2 regions of the Burkholderia sp. MSMB0856 genome follow, and region 1 is predicted to be linked to the other one. Evidence: riboswitches for the same ligand, from Rfam matches in the RefSeq annotation. Region 1 holds a riboswitch; the other holds the start of a gene.
What was found. A riboswitch is a leader RNA that binds a small molecule or an ion and turns the genes downstream of it on or off. The one in region 1 is predicted to bind cobalamin.
Positions count from the first base shown of each region.

Region 2: it holds a riboswitch for cobalamin, as region 1 does, so the genes downstream of both, WS87_RS23420 (TonB-dependent receptor domain-containing protein) here and cobA (uroporphyrinogen-III C-methyltransferase) in region 1, are expected to answer to the same signal.

Region 1 covers NZ_CP013427.1:1,803,194-1,809,453, forward strand. Annotated here, with positions in the region: gene cobN (cobaltochelatase subunit CobN) at 1-439, opposite strand, end outside; gene cobW (cobalamin biosynthesis protein CobW) at 446-1,534, opposite strand; gene WS87_RS09705 (HoxN/HupN/NixA family nickel/cobalt transporter) at 1,560-2,618, opposite strand; cobalamin riboswitch at 2,804-3,066, opposite strand; cobalamin riboswitch at 3,191-3,427, shown strand; gene cobA (uroporphyrinogen-III C-methyltransferase) at 3,598-4,347, shown strand; gene WS87_RS09715 (cobalamin biosynthesis protein) at 4,344-4,721, shown strand; gene cobO (cob(I)yrinic acid a,c-diamide adenosyltransferase) at 4,756-5,358, shown strand; gene WS87_RS09725 (cobyrinate a,c-diamide synthase) at 5,362-6,260, shown strand, end outside.
Region 2 covers NZ_CP013428.1:1,317,222-1,323,481, forward strand. Annotated here, with positions in the region: gene WS87_RS23410 (hypothetical protein) at 1-12, opposite strand, end outside; gene WS87_RS23415 (helix-turn-helix transcriptional regulator) at 182-1,225, shown strand; cobalamin riboswitch at 1,340-1,532, shown strand; gene WS87_RS23420 (TonB-dependent receptor domain-containing protein) at 1,849-3,777, shown strand; gene WS87_RS23425 (LysE family translocator) at 3,812-4,450, opposite strand; gene WS87_RS23430 (Lrp/AsnC family transcriptional regulator) at 4,565-5,026, shown strand; gene WS87_RS23435 (VOC family protein) at 5,090-5,500, shown strand; gene WS87_RS23440 (copper-binding protein) at 5,513-5,860, opposite strand; gene WS87_RS23445 (DUF2182 domain-containing protein) at 5,900-6,260, opposite strand, start outside.

The DNA.
Region 1 (6,260 bases):
CGCCTTCGCGCAGATAGCGCCACCACATCCGGCACAGGTCGGGCGCGACCGTGCTCTTCGCGACGAGGTTCGGGTCTTCCTGCAGGTCGCCCGAGAACATCGCGAGCTGCTGCTTGCGTTTCGACGCGAGCGACACGGCCTGCTCGATCCCGTACGGCCAGTATGCTTCGCCGCCCAGATGATCGATCACGACCGTCTTCGCGTGACGCAGCACGTCGTCGACGTAGAAATCGACCGACGCCGGCTGACGCAGGAACGTGACGTTCGCGAGCCGCACGCTCGGAAAGCCGGCAGGCAGTTTCGGCACGACGCTGGCCAGCAGCGACAGTGTCGTGTCGGCCGAGCTCAGGATCACGATGTCGGCCGGCTGCTGGTCGATCCGGACGACGCCCTGCGTATCGTCGACGAAGCCGCCCGGCGTGGTGCGCAGCAGATGCATCGCGCGTTACGCCTGTTGCAGGTCGGCCGCGCACGCGGCGTCGAACGCGCGCTGCAGCGCGGCCGCGTCGAGATCCTCGCCGATCAGCACGAAGCGGCTCGCACGCGTTTCGCCGTCCTGCCAGCGACGGTCGAAGTAGCTGTCGAAGCGGCGGCCGACGCCCTGGATCACGAGCCGCATCGGCGCATCGGGCAGCGCGGCGAAGCCTTTCGCGCGGTAGATCGTATGCGTCTCGACGACACGCTGCAGCGCGGCGATCGTCGCCTCGCGCGTGCCCGCATCGCCCGACACCACCACCGAATCGAAATCGTCGTGATGGTGGTCGTGATCGCCGTCGTCGGCCGAGCCGTGATGGTCGTGCCGCAGGTGGATGGTTTCCTCCGACGCCGATTCGAGCCCGAGCAGCATCGCGACGTCCAGTTCGCCGCGCGTCGCGCGCACGATCTTCACCTGCGGCGCGATTTCCTCGCGGATCGCGGCTTCGACCTCGGCGAACCGCGCGTCGGCGACGAGGTCGGCCTTGTTCACGATCACGAGGTCGGCGGACGACAGCTGATCGGCGAACAGTTCGTGCAGCGGCGATTCGTGGTCGAGGTTCGGATCGGCGCGGCGCTGCGCGTCGACGGCCTGCGGGTTCTCGGCGAACTGGCCGCTCGCGGCGGCCGGACCGTCGACGACGGTCACGACCGCGTCGACCGTGAAGCTGTTCCGGATCGTCGGCCAGTTGAAGGCCTGCACGAGCGGCTTCGGCAGCGCGAGGCCCGACGTCTCGATCAGGACGTGATCGATGTCGGCGCGGCGCTCGACGAGCGCTTCCATCACCGGATAGAACTCCTCCTGCACGGTGCAGCACAGGCAGCCGTTCGCGAGTTCGTACAGCTGGCCCGACGCTTCGCCCTGCGCGCCGTCCGCGTCCTCGCAGCCGATGCCACAGCCCTTGAGGATTTCGCCGTCGATGCCGAGCTCGCCGAATTCGTTGACGATCACCGCGATACGGCGGCCTTCGGCGTGCTGCAGGATGTGGCGCATCAGCGTGGTCTTGCCGCTGCCGAGAAAGCCCGTGACGATCGTGACGGGAAGCTTGCGTAAGGTCATGGTGGATCCTGTGTCGAAAAGGGAGTCAGGCCGAGAGCGTCACGTCGATCTCGTCGTAGCGTTTGAGGCGGTAGATCGCGGCCGACACGATCCAGCACGCGAGGAACAGGCCGATCACGACGTAGCCGAGCATCCCGAAATGCGATGCGACCATCGTCGAGAAATTCCACACGGGCCCCTGCAGCGACAGTTTATCCGCGAGCAGCGCGAGCACCTCGATGCCGCCGATCAGCGCGGCGACCAGCACCGACACGAACGTGATCGTCATGTTGTAGTAGATCTTGCGGATCGGCCGCACGTACGCCCAGCGGTACGCGCCCATCATCAGGATGCCGTCGGTCGTGTCGACGAGCGTCATGCCCGCGGTGAACAGCACCGGCAGCACCATCACCGACCAGAACGACAGGCCGCCCTGCACCTGCGTGGCCGAAATGCCGAACAGCGCGATTTCGGTCGCGGTGTCGAAGCCGAAGCCGAACAGGAAGCCGACCGGATACAGGTGCCAGCTGCGCGACACGAGGCGGAACAGCGGCCGGAACAGGCGGGCCAGCACGCCGCGCTGGTTCATCAGCATGTCGAGGTCGGCGTCGACGATCGCCTCGCCGCGGCGGGCCGCGCGAAACGTCCGGTAGACGGAGATCAGGATCAGCAGGTTGGCGGCCGCGAGCACCAGCAGGAAGAACGCCGACACGCTCGTGCTGATCACGCCGCCCCAGGTCTTCATGCTCTCGAAACGCGCGAGCGACGCCGCGGTCAGCGCGACCGCGACCGACATCACGATCACCACCGTCGAATGGCCGAGCGAGAAGAACAGGCCCGCGCCGAGCGGGCTGCGGCCCTCCTGCATCAGCTTGCGCGTGACGTTGTCGATCGCGGCGATATGGTCGGCGTCGACCGCGTGGCGCAATCCGAACACGTAGGCGAGCAGCGCGGTGCCCAGCAGCACGGGCTGGTCGCGAAACGCGACGAAGGCCCAGATCCACGCGCCGACGTTGAAGGCGACGAGCAATGAATAGATCGCGACGATTTTGCCGCGCAGCCCGGATGAGCTGTCGTTGAACAGACGGAAGAACGAGTCGAGCATGATGCTCCTTTGCGAACGGTCGACATGATGAATGCCAACACGGCCGTCGTCGGCCCGGCCCGCGCCGCTGGCCGTTCTTCGCCCCGGCCCGCGCGCGATGCGGCTGACGGGTCGGCAAAGGAAGCGGGCAGCGTTCGGGCGTCGGGCGTGCTGCGGCCGTGGACGATGCGCCGCCTCCCCGCGGCGCTGAACCCCACGTTCTGGCCGGTATCCGGGCTGACGAACACGCCGCTTCGCCTTCCCGGATGCGCGGCATCCAGTGGCGGTCGTCCGCATGCGGCAGGCATGCGGCGAAGCGGCGCTGCATCGCGCTGGGCGCGATGCGTTCGCTTACCGTTGCGGGGGCAGCACAGGTTGGCTCGACTGCGGTGCAGCCAGGCTCCCTGTTTCCCGTTTAACTGCGCGCGCCGGAGGAGCGCGCGCGAGCACCAAAACGCGTGCGAGTGTAGGCGGCGGTGCGGGGAGCGTCAAGGCGGAACGGGCCGACGCGGCGCGGTTGGCACGGCCGCGGCATCGCGCCGGGGGCGCTCGCGGCGCCCGCGGGGCGGGTTCGCGCGGGCCGATCGCTGTGCTATCGTATGCGCCGCGTTCGGTGCTCGCATGCGCATTCCGCGCACGCAGTTAAACGGGAAACAGGAGGCGGAAGTCCGCCCGGCCTGTGCTGTCCCCGCAACGGTACGCCGCCCGCGCGCCGCGGTTCCCCCCGCACGCGCCCAGGCCGCCCGCGATGCCACTGCCCTTCAGCGGGCGGGAAGGCTGCGGCCTGGCAAGCGGCCAGCCCGGATACCGGCCGACGCAAGGGGCGAGCCCGCTGCTCGCCGAACGCCCGATCCGCGGGGGACGGATGGGGTGCGCTTCCCGCCCGCGTTCGCGCGGGCATCGCCCGATCCATCATGCCTTGCCTGTCCGCCGGCCGCCGATGTGCCGCTCGCCGTCCCCTTTCCACTGCCACGACACGGTGTGCGCCGTGCCGCGTCCGATGAGCCGCGCCTGGCTCGTCGGCGCCGGCCCCGGCGACGCCGATCTGCTGACGCTGAAGGCCGTGCGCGCGATCGCCGCGGCCGACGTGCTGCTCGTCGACGACCTCGTGAACCCCGACGTATTGCGCCATGCGCGCGCCGACGCGCGCATCGAGCACGTCGGCAAGCGCGGCGGCCATGCATCGACGCCGCAGGAGGCGATCGTCGCCGCGATGCTCGCACACCTGCGTGCGGGCCGCAGCGTCGCGCGGCTCAAGGGCGGCGATCCGTTCGTGTTCGGCCGCGGCGGCGAGGAGCTGCTCGCGCTCGGCGCGGCGGGTTTCCCGGTCGAGGTCGTGAACGGCATCACGGCCGGTATCGCGGCTCCGGCCGCGCTCGGCATTCCGGTCACGCATCGCGGCGACGCGCAGGGCGTGATCTTCGTCACGGGCCACGGCGCGGGTGCCGACGAACCCGACTGGCGCGCGCTGGCCGCGACGCGCATGACGATCGTGATCTACATGGGCATACGCCGGCTCGACGCGATCGTGGCCGCGCTGCGCGACGGCGGCGTGCCCGGCGACATGCCGTGCGCGGCGATCGAGAACGCGACGCGCGACGGGCAGCGGCACGTGCTCGCGACGCTCGACACCATCGTCGAACGCGTGGGCGCGACCGGTATCGGTTCGCCCGCGATCGTCGTGATCGGCCGCGTCGCCGCGCTTGCCGGCGATCCGGCCGTGCGCGCGGCGCTCGGCGGCCGCGCATGATGCGCGTCGCGCTCGGCGTCGGGTTTCGCGCGGACGTGACGGCCGCGCAACTCGATGCCGCGATTCGCGCGGCGCTGAAGCACTACCCTGATGCCGAGCCGGCCGTCGTCGCGACGCTCGCCGACAAGGCGCGCGCCCGGCCGCTGCGCATGCTGTGCGCACGCCGCGGCTGGCCGCTCGTCGCGTTCGACGCGGCGCAACTCGCGCAGTGCCCCGAACCGCCATTGAGCGGCCCGTCGGCGGCCGCGCTCGCGCGTTTCGGCGTCGCGGGCGTGGCCGAGCCGTGCGCGCGGCTCGCGGCACCGCGGGGCCGGCTGCTCGGCCCCAAATCCATCCTGGGCGGCGTGACGGTCGCGCTCGCCGGCCCGCTCTGAACCCTTTGTTTCGCTTTCGACAGGACGATTCCCGATGAAGACCGATGCCGAATCCCATCAGCGGATGACCGAACGCCGCCGCGCCGGCCATGAAAAGAAGCAGGCTGCCGCCACTCAGGAAAAGGGCCTGCTGATCGTCAACACCGGCAACGGCAAGGGCAAGAGCACGGCCGCGTTCGGCATGGCCGTGCGCGTGCTCGGCCACGGCATGCGGCTCGGCGTCGTGCAGTTCATCAAGGGCGCGCTGCACACGTCCGAGCGCGATTTCCTCGGCGCGGTCGCGCAATGCGACTTCGTGACGATGGGCGACGGCTATACGTGGAACACGCAGAATCGCGACGCCGACATCGCGACCGCCCGCAAGGGCTGGGACGAGGCGCGCAGGATGATCGAAAGCGGCGAGTACCGGATGGTGATCCTCGACGAGCTGAACACCGTTCTGAAGTACGAATATCTGCCGCTCGACGAAGTGCTCGCGACGCTCGTCGGGCGGCCGGATTCGGTGCACGTCGTCGTCACGGGCCGGCATGCGCCCGATGCCCTGATCGATGCGGCCGACCTCGTCACCGAAATGCGGCTCGTCAAGCATCCGTACAAGGAGCAAGGCGTGAAGGCGCAGCCCGGCGTGGAGTTCTGAGCGATGCCGGCCTGCCCCGCGCTGTTCGTCAGCGCGCCCGCGTCCGGCCAGGGCAAGACGTCGGTGACGGCCGGCCTCGCGCGGCTGCACCGGCGGCTCGGCCGGCGCGTGCGCGTGTTCAAGACCGGGCCGGATTTTCTCGATCCGATGTTGCTCGAACGCGCGAGCGGCGCCCCCGTGCATGCGCTCGACCTCGGCATGGTCGGGGAAGCCGGCTGCCGTGCGCTGCTCGCCGATGCCACACGCGACGCGGACCTGATCCTGATCGAAGGCGTGATGGGATTGTTCGACGGCACGCCGAGCAGCGCCGATCTCGCGGTCGCGTTCGGCGTGCCGGTCGTCGCGGTGATTGCCGCGAAGTCGATGGCGCAGACGTTCGCGGCAATCGCATTCGGGCTCGCGCGGTTCCGCCCCGAGGTGCCGTTTCACGGTGTGCTGGCGAACCGCGTCGGGTCGCCGCGGCACGCGGAATTGCTGCGGCAGGCGTTACCCGACGACTTGCGCTGGCTCGGCCACGTGCCGGCCGATGCGGGCATCGCGCTACCGGAGCGGCATCTCGGCCTGCACCAGCCCGCCGACATCGACGACCTCGATGCGCGGCTCGAGCGCGCGGCCGACGTGCTCGCGCAGACGGCGCTCGCCGAATTGCCGCCCGCCGTTTCGTTCGCGGCGCCGGATGTCCGCGCCCCGCTGCCGCGTGCGCTCGCCGGCACGCGGATCGCGATCGCGCGCGATGCGGCGTTCTCGTTCATTTATCCGGCGAATCTGGCGCTGCTCGATGCGCTCGGCGCGCAGCTTCGGTTCTTTTCGCCGCTGGCCGACGAACCCGTGCCCGACGATTGCGATGCGCTGTTCCTGCCGGGCGGCTATCCGGAACTGCATGCGGCGACGCTTGCGGCGAA
Region 2 (6,260 bases), on a different replicon from region 1:
GATCTGGATCATTCGCGGGTCGTCTCGAGAAGTTCGCGGCGTAATGCGATGCCGGTCGCCTACGCCGTTCCGGCGAGGCCGGAAGCGGCCGGCGTGGATAGCATTCTTGCGTGGCGACGGCCGGCGAACCCCTACCGGCCCGCTCACCGGCCCCTGTCGTAACGCTCAGATCGGGAGAGAGATGAAACAGCGCGCAATGCCGGCACGCGGCCGCATGCTGCCGGGCCTCGGCGCCCGCCTGCTGGACGAGCTGACGCGTAGCGGCGCACCGCCGGCGGAACGACTGACGACGCCGGCCGCCGACGTCGCGTCGACGACGCCCAGCGGCTTCGTCGCGCTGTACCGCGACGCAATCGAGCGGCTCGAGGCGCAGGTTGCGCGCGGCAACGGCCATCCGCCGATGCGCAAGCAGGAAGTCGACCTGATGTGCCGCTGCCTGCTCAGTTGCGCGACGCTCGCCGACGCGATCCGCTGCGCGGCCGAATTCTGCGAGATGCTGACGCCGCGCGCCGGCGCGCTGTCGCTCGCGGTGCGCGACGGGCGCGCGACGTTCCGGATGGATTCGCTGCGCCGCACGCGCAGCCCGGCCGCGTGCCTCGTCGACCTGACGGGCTTGTTCTGCTATCTGCAGCTGTTCGGCTGGCTGATCGGGCAGCCACTTCGACCGGACGAAGTCTGGCTCGGCCATCCGCGCCGCGACGACGCGATGCCGCTGCTCGGGCTGTTCAACGCGCCGGTCGATGTCGGCCGCAAAACCTATGGCTTCGCATTCGACGCCGCGCGGCTCGATGCCCGCGTGATCCGCCAGCCGGGCGAACTGGCCGCATTCCTCGTCGATTTTCCGTTTCGTCTGATCGATGCGGCGCCGGCCGTCGTGTCATGGGCGCAGCAGGTGCGCGGCTTTCTCGACGCGGCGCTCGCGCGCGAGCAGGCGCTGCCCGCGCTTGCGGCGCTGGCGACATGGCTCGGCGTCAGCGAGGCGACGTTGCGACGGCGGCTGGCGGCCGAAGGCAGCGGCTATCACGCGTTGCGCGAGCAGTGTCTCGCCGACGTCGCGCGACGCTGCCTGCGCGAGTCCGATTGGCCGGTCGCGCGGATCGCCGCGCATCTCGGGTTCGGCGGCGAGGAAGCATTCCGGCGGGCGTTCGTGCGATGGACGGGCGTCGCGCCGAGCCGGTTCCGCCGCAATTGCCGCGCGGCCAGTGCGCCCTTTCCTCAGATGTAAAGTAAAGGGGTCCTCATGTCTCGCAAGCGAGGATTTGGAAAAGAATCCGGCGAGCACTGACGTTTTTTCGCATCCCCGCGCGCTTCGCCAATTGACGCGCCGGAGCGCTCGCCATTACGCTTGCGCGCTGATGGTTCCCGGAGACGGGATCAAAAGGGAACGCAGGAGAGGCAGCGCCTCGAATCTGCGGCTGCCCCCGCAACTGTGAGCGGCGAATCCGCACTACTCCAAGCCACTGGGAAACCGGGAAGGCCGGTGCGAATAGCGACCCGCGAGCCAGGAGACCTGCCATCGACCCGAGGTCCAAGCAGCCGCGCCGGGCGGGGTGTCCCGGAGCGCCAGGCACCGCCTTTGGCGGTCGCCCCCGTTGCATGGACGGCCCGACCTCAGGACCCTTCAGATGTCCAGTCTTTCCGCCTCCGCTTCCTCGCCGGAAGCGTCGTGCCGTCGCGCCAGCCAAGGGCGCGGCGTGTCCGCACGCGTGTGCCGTGCCGCGTCGTTCGATCCGCGCGACGACCGCCCATGCCGTCCGGTCTCGCGATAGACCAATACGAACCCGGGCGGTACGCACCGCCACCCGCTTACGCTCGTCGTACCTGCAACACGATCACGCTCATTGCCTCATGAATCTTCGCCACCTTCTCGCCACGTCCGCCGCCACGGCGCTGTTCGCCCCGATCGCCCAGGCCGCCGGCGACACGGCGCTCCCGCAGCCGCCCCAACCCGCCGCAGCCGCCGACCTGCCGACGATCAGCGTGACCGACACGCGGCACCTGCCCGAATCGTTCGACCAGCGCTATGCGACGACGCAGGTGCTCACGCGCGCCGATCTCGATCGGCTGTCGCCGAGCGACCCGAGCATCACGCAGGCGCTCGCGACGCTGCCGGGCGTGACCGTCTCGCAGAACGGCGGCCCCGGCTCGTCGGCGTCCGTAAGCATCCGCGGCTCGTCCGCCAACCAGGTCGCGGTGTTCATCGACGGCATCCGGATCGGCTCGCCGACGACCGGCATCGCGCCGTGGGCCGACCTGCCGACCGACGCGTTCGAACGCGTCGAGGTGATCTCGGGGCCGGCCGCCGCATCGTTCGGCGCGAACGCGATGGGCGGCGTCGTGCAACTGTTCACGCGCCGCGCCGCAGGCCAGCCGAACCAGACGACCGTGTCGTTCGGCGGCGGCTCGAACAAGACCTTCGACACGCAGGTGCGCACGTCGGGCACCGTGCCGTCGACGGGGCCGCTCGCCGCGCTCGGCGGCCTCACCTACACGCTCGGCCTGCACGACTACAACACGGCCGGCATCGACGCAACGCGGCCGTTCGCATACGGGCACGAGGCCGGCCGCAATCCGTATCACGCGCAGGACCTCGATGCGCGACTCGGCTACGCGCGCGACAACTGGTCGATCTCGACGTTCGCGCTGTATCACCGTTCCGACCTGTCCTATGACAACGCCGGCTTTGCGAATCGCGAGCTCGATCATCAGCTGACGACCGGCATCGCGTTCCATCTCGACATCACGCCCGACACGCAGTTCGACCAGTCGTTCGGTTATGCGAACGACCGCCAGTTCCTGTATGCGAGCGACCCGACCATTCCAACCGACCAGATCAACTCGCAGCGCATCAGTTCGTCGACGTCGCTGACCCATCAGGAACACGGCTTCCGGCTGTTCGGCCTGCCGCTGTCGGGCGAGACGAAGGTCGCGTACGACTTCACGCGCGAACAGGCCTTCCTGCCGGTCGACGTGCCGGACGGCGTGCCCACGCGCAACGACTCCGCGTTCTCGCTGCATCAGTCGGCGACGCTCGGCAGCGTGACGATGTTCGTCGCGGGGCGGCACGAGATCATCGCCGGCAAGGCCGTGAACACCGGCAACGCCGCGCTGTCGTGGGCCATCACGCCGGTCTATACGGCCCGCGTGTCGTACGGCAACGCGTTCCGCCTGCCCTCGTTCAACGATCTGTACTACCCGGGCTACGGCAACCCGGACCTGAACCCGGAACGCAGCGATTCGGTCGAGGCCGCGCTCGATGCGAACACGGCGTACGGCACGTTCAGCGCCGCGATCTACGACACGCGCATCAACAACCTGGTTGCCTACAACCCCGCGACGCGCTCGCCGATGAACATCGGTCGCTCGCATATTCGCGGCATCGACCTGTCGTACAAGGGCACGATCGGCCGTTATACGCCGGTGAGCGTCGCGGTCGGTTTCCTGAATCCCCAGGACGAAACCAACGACAGCTGGCTCAACCGCCGGCCGCGCCAGACGGTCAGCGTCAACGTCGACCACACGTGGGACGAATTCAACCTGCACGCACTGAGCACGGGCGCGTCGCTGAACTACGGCGGCACGACGTTCGACGACCCGGCCAACACGACGTATCTGCCGTCGTACCTGACCGTGAACCTGCGCGCGTCGTACAGGATCAATTCGCACCTGACGGTGTCGGCGACGCTGTCGAACCTGTTCGACCGTCAGTACATGACCGCGTACGGCTACAACACGCTCGGCCGCACCGCGTTCGGCAAGGTCAGCTACACGTTCTGACCGCGCGCGCGGTGTGCCGGTGCCGCGGCTTGCGTCATGACCAGACGACGCCGCGCATGCCCGCGATCAACTGGATCGCGCCGAACACCGCGATCACGACGGCCGACACGCGCGACAGCCCGTGCATGAACGTGAGCGGCATCTTCGTGCGCAACGCGGCGGTCGCGCTGCTCAAGCACAGCCACCACGTCGCGGATCCGAGGAACACGCCCGCGACCATCGACGCCACGGTCGGCCCCATCGTGCCGGCATGCGTGCCCGCCAGCGGGCCGAGCGCCGCGAAGATCCCGACGAAAGACAGGATCGTCATCGGGTTCGACAGCGTGAGGCCGAAGGTCGTCAGGAAATCGCGCAGCACGGTCGTGCGCGGCACGTCCTGCACCGCAGCCGACGCGGCCGGCGCCTGCCGCGCGATGGACCAGGCCAGCCATACGAGGAACGCACCGCCGACGATTTTCAGCGCGACGGTCAGCATCGGAAACGCGGTAACGATGCCGGCGACGCCCAGCGCGCCGAGCAGCCCGTAGATCGCATCGGCGCACGCGGCGCCGATGCCCGTCGCGAACCCCGCGTGAAAGCCGCGACTCAGGCTGCGCTGGATACAGAGCATGCCGATCGGGCCGACCGGCACGGCGATCGACAACCCCATCACGACGGACTTGATGAACAGCATGGCCGGCTCCTCGCGACATGCAATGACATGAACCACATCGTAGGGAAAGTCCGGTCGCCGCTGAAGACGGTTTTTAAGGAAAAATGGGGCCTTCACCTTAAAAACTCCGCCGCGATGGACGAACTCGACTGGAAGATACTCGCGCTGCTGCAGGCCAACGGCCGCATCAGCTACACGGAGCTGGCGCGCCAGGTTCACTTGTCGGTGCCGGCGGTGACGGAACGCGTGAAGCGCCTCGAATCGGCCGGCGTGATCGACGGCTACACGGCGCGGGTCAATCCGGCCGCGGCCGGCTATCCGGTGAGCGCGCTGATCGGCATCACGGTGCCGCAGCCGGCGAAGGCGAAATTCCTGAAACTGCTGGAGACGATTCCCGAAGTGGTCGAGTGCCATCACGTGACCGGCGCGGATTCCTACGTGATGCGGTTCGTCGCCGTCAGCATGGCGCACCTCGAGCAACTGATCGAGCGCATCAACCTGTACGGCGAAACGCGCACGTCGATCGTGATGTCGACGCCGCTGCCGGCGCGCGGGCTCGCGCGGCCGGCCGCGGCGGTCAAAGGCATGCGGGGGTGACAGGACGCCCCGCGTTGCGCGATGCTGTGCGCGACGCACCTTGCACGAACCGGACAACCTGCCATGTCAGTGATCGGACTCAATCATTACAACCTGCGCGCGGATCGCACCACGCTCGATACGCTGCGCGATTTCTACGTGAACGTCGTGGGCCTCCAGCCGGGCTATCGACCGCCGTTCCAGAGCAACGGCTACTGGCTCTACGCGGGCGGGCAGGCGATCCTCCATCTGTCGGAAGCGCGGCCGGGCGAGGTTCGGCCGGCGCACGTCGTCAACACGTTCGACCATATGGCGTTTTCATGCGAGAACGCGGCCGACATGGAACGGCGCCTGGCCGACGCGCAGGTCCGGTACTCGCGCACGTACGTGCCGCTCACGCGCCAGCTTCAGCTGTTTTTCACCGATCCGGCCGGCAATGGCGTCGAGTTGAATTTTGCTGAAACCGAGGGTGACTCCGGCGACGGACCGGGTTAGCACCGGCGATCGCTACTGCCGTTGCACGAGCTTCACGATCGTCAGCGTGCCCGCCACGCGCTCGACCCGGACCCTGACCTTGTCGCCCACGTGCAACGACTCGATCATCGCCGGGTCGCCGGCCTTGAACGCCATCGTCATCGGCGCCATCCCGACGTTCTCGAGCGCGCCGTGCTTCAGCGTCACCATGCCGTGCGCGGCATCGATCCGCTTCACTTCGGCATCGGTCAACGCCGAATCCGGCGCCGACATCTTCATGTCGCCCATGCTCATGTCGGACATGCTCCCGCCCGCACGCACCGGCGTCGCGACGACGGCCATCGCACCGAGGACTGTGATGGCGAGGCATCGGATTTTCATCGAGACACTCCGTTGTTGAGCCAAAGACGAACGCGCCCGCTACACCAGCAACGTCGCGACCGCCCACGCGATCAGCACGATGCCCAGTGCGCGGCCCATGCGCTCGCCGCCCGGCAGCACCTTTTCGACGAGCACGAACAGCGACAACGCGACGATCCACACGACGTTCATCACGCCGCCGACGAACAGCAGCGCCATCAGCAGCCAGCAGCAACCCACGCAATACGCACCGTGCCGCACGCCGAGCAGGAAGCTGCCCGCGACTCCCGGGCGCCAGTACGTCGTGAGAAACCGGACCGGCGACCGGCATTGCCGCAGGCACGCCTGTTTCAGCGGCGAGAATTGATAGGCGCCGGCCAGCGCGAGGACGATCGCGGACAGCGCGGCACTCTTCGACCAC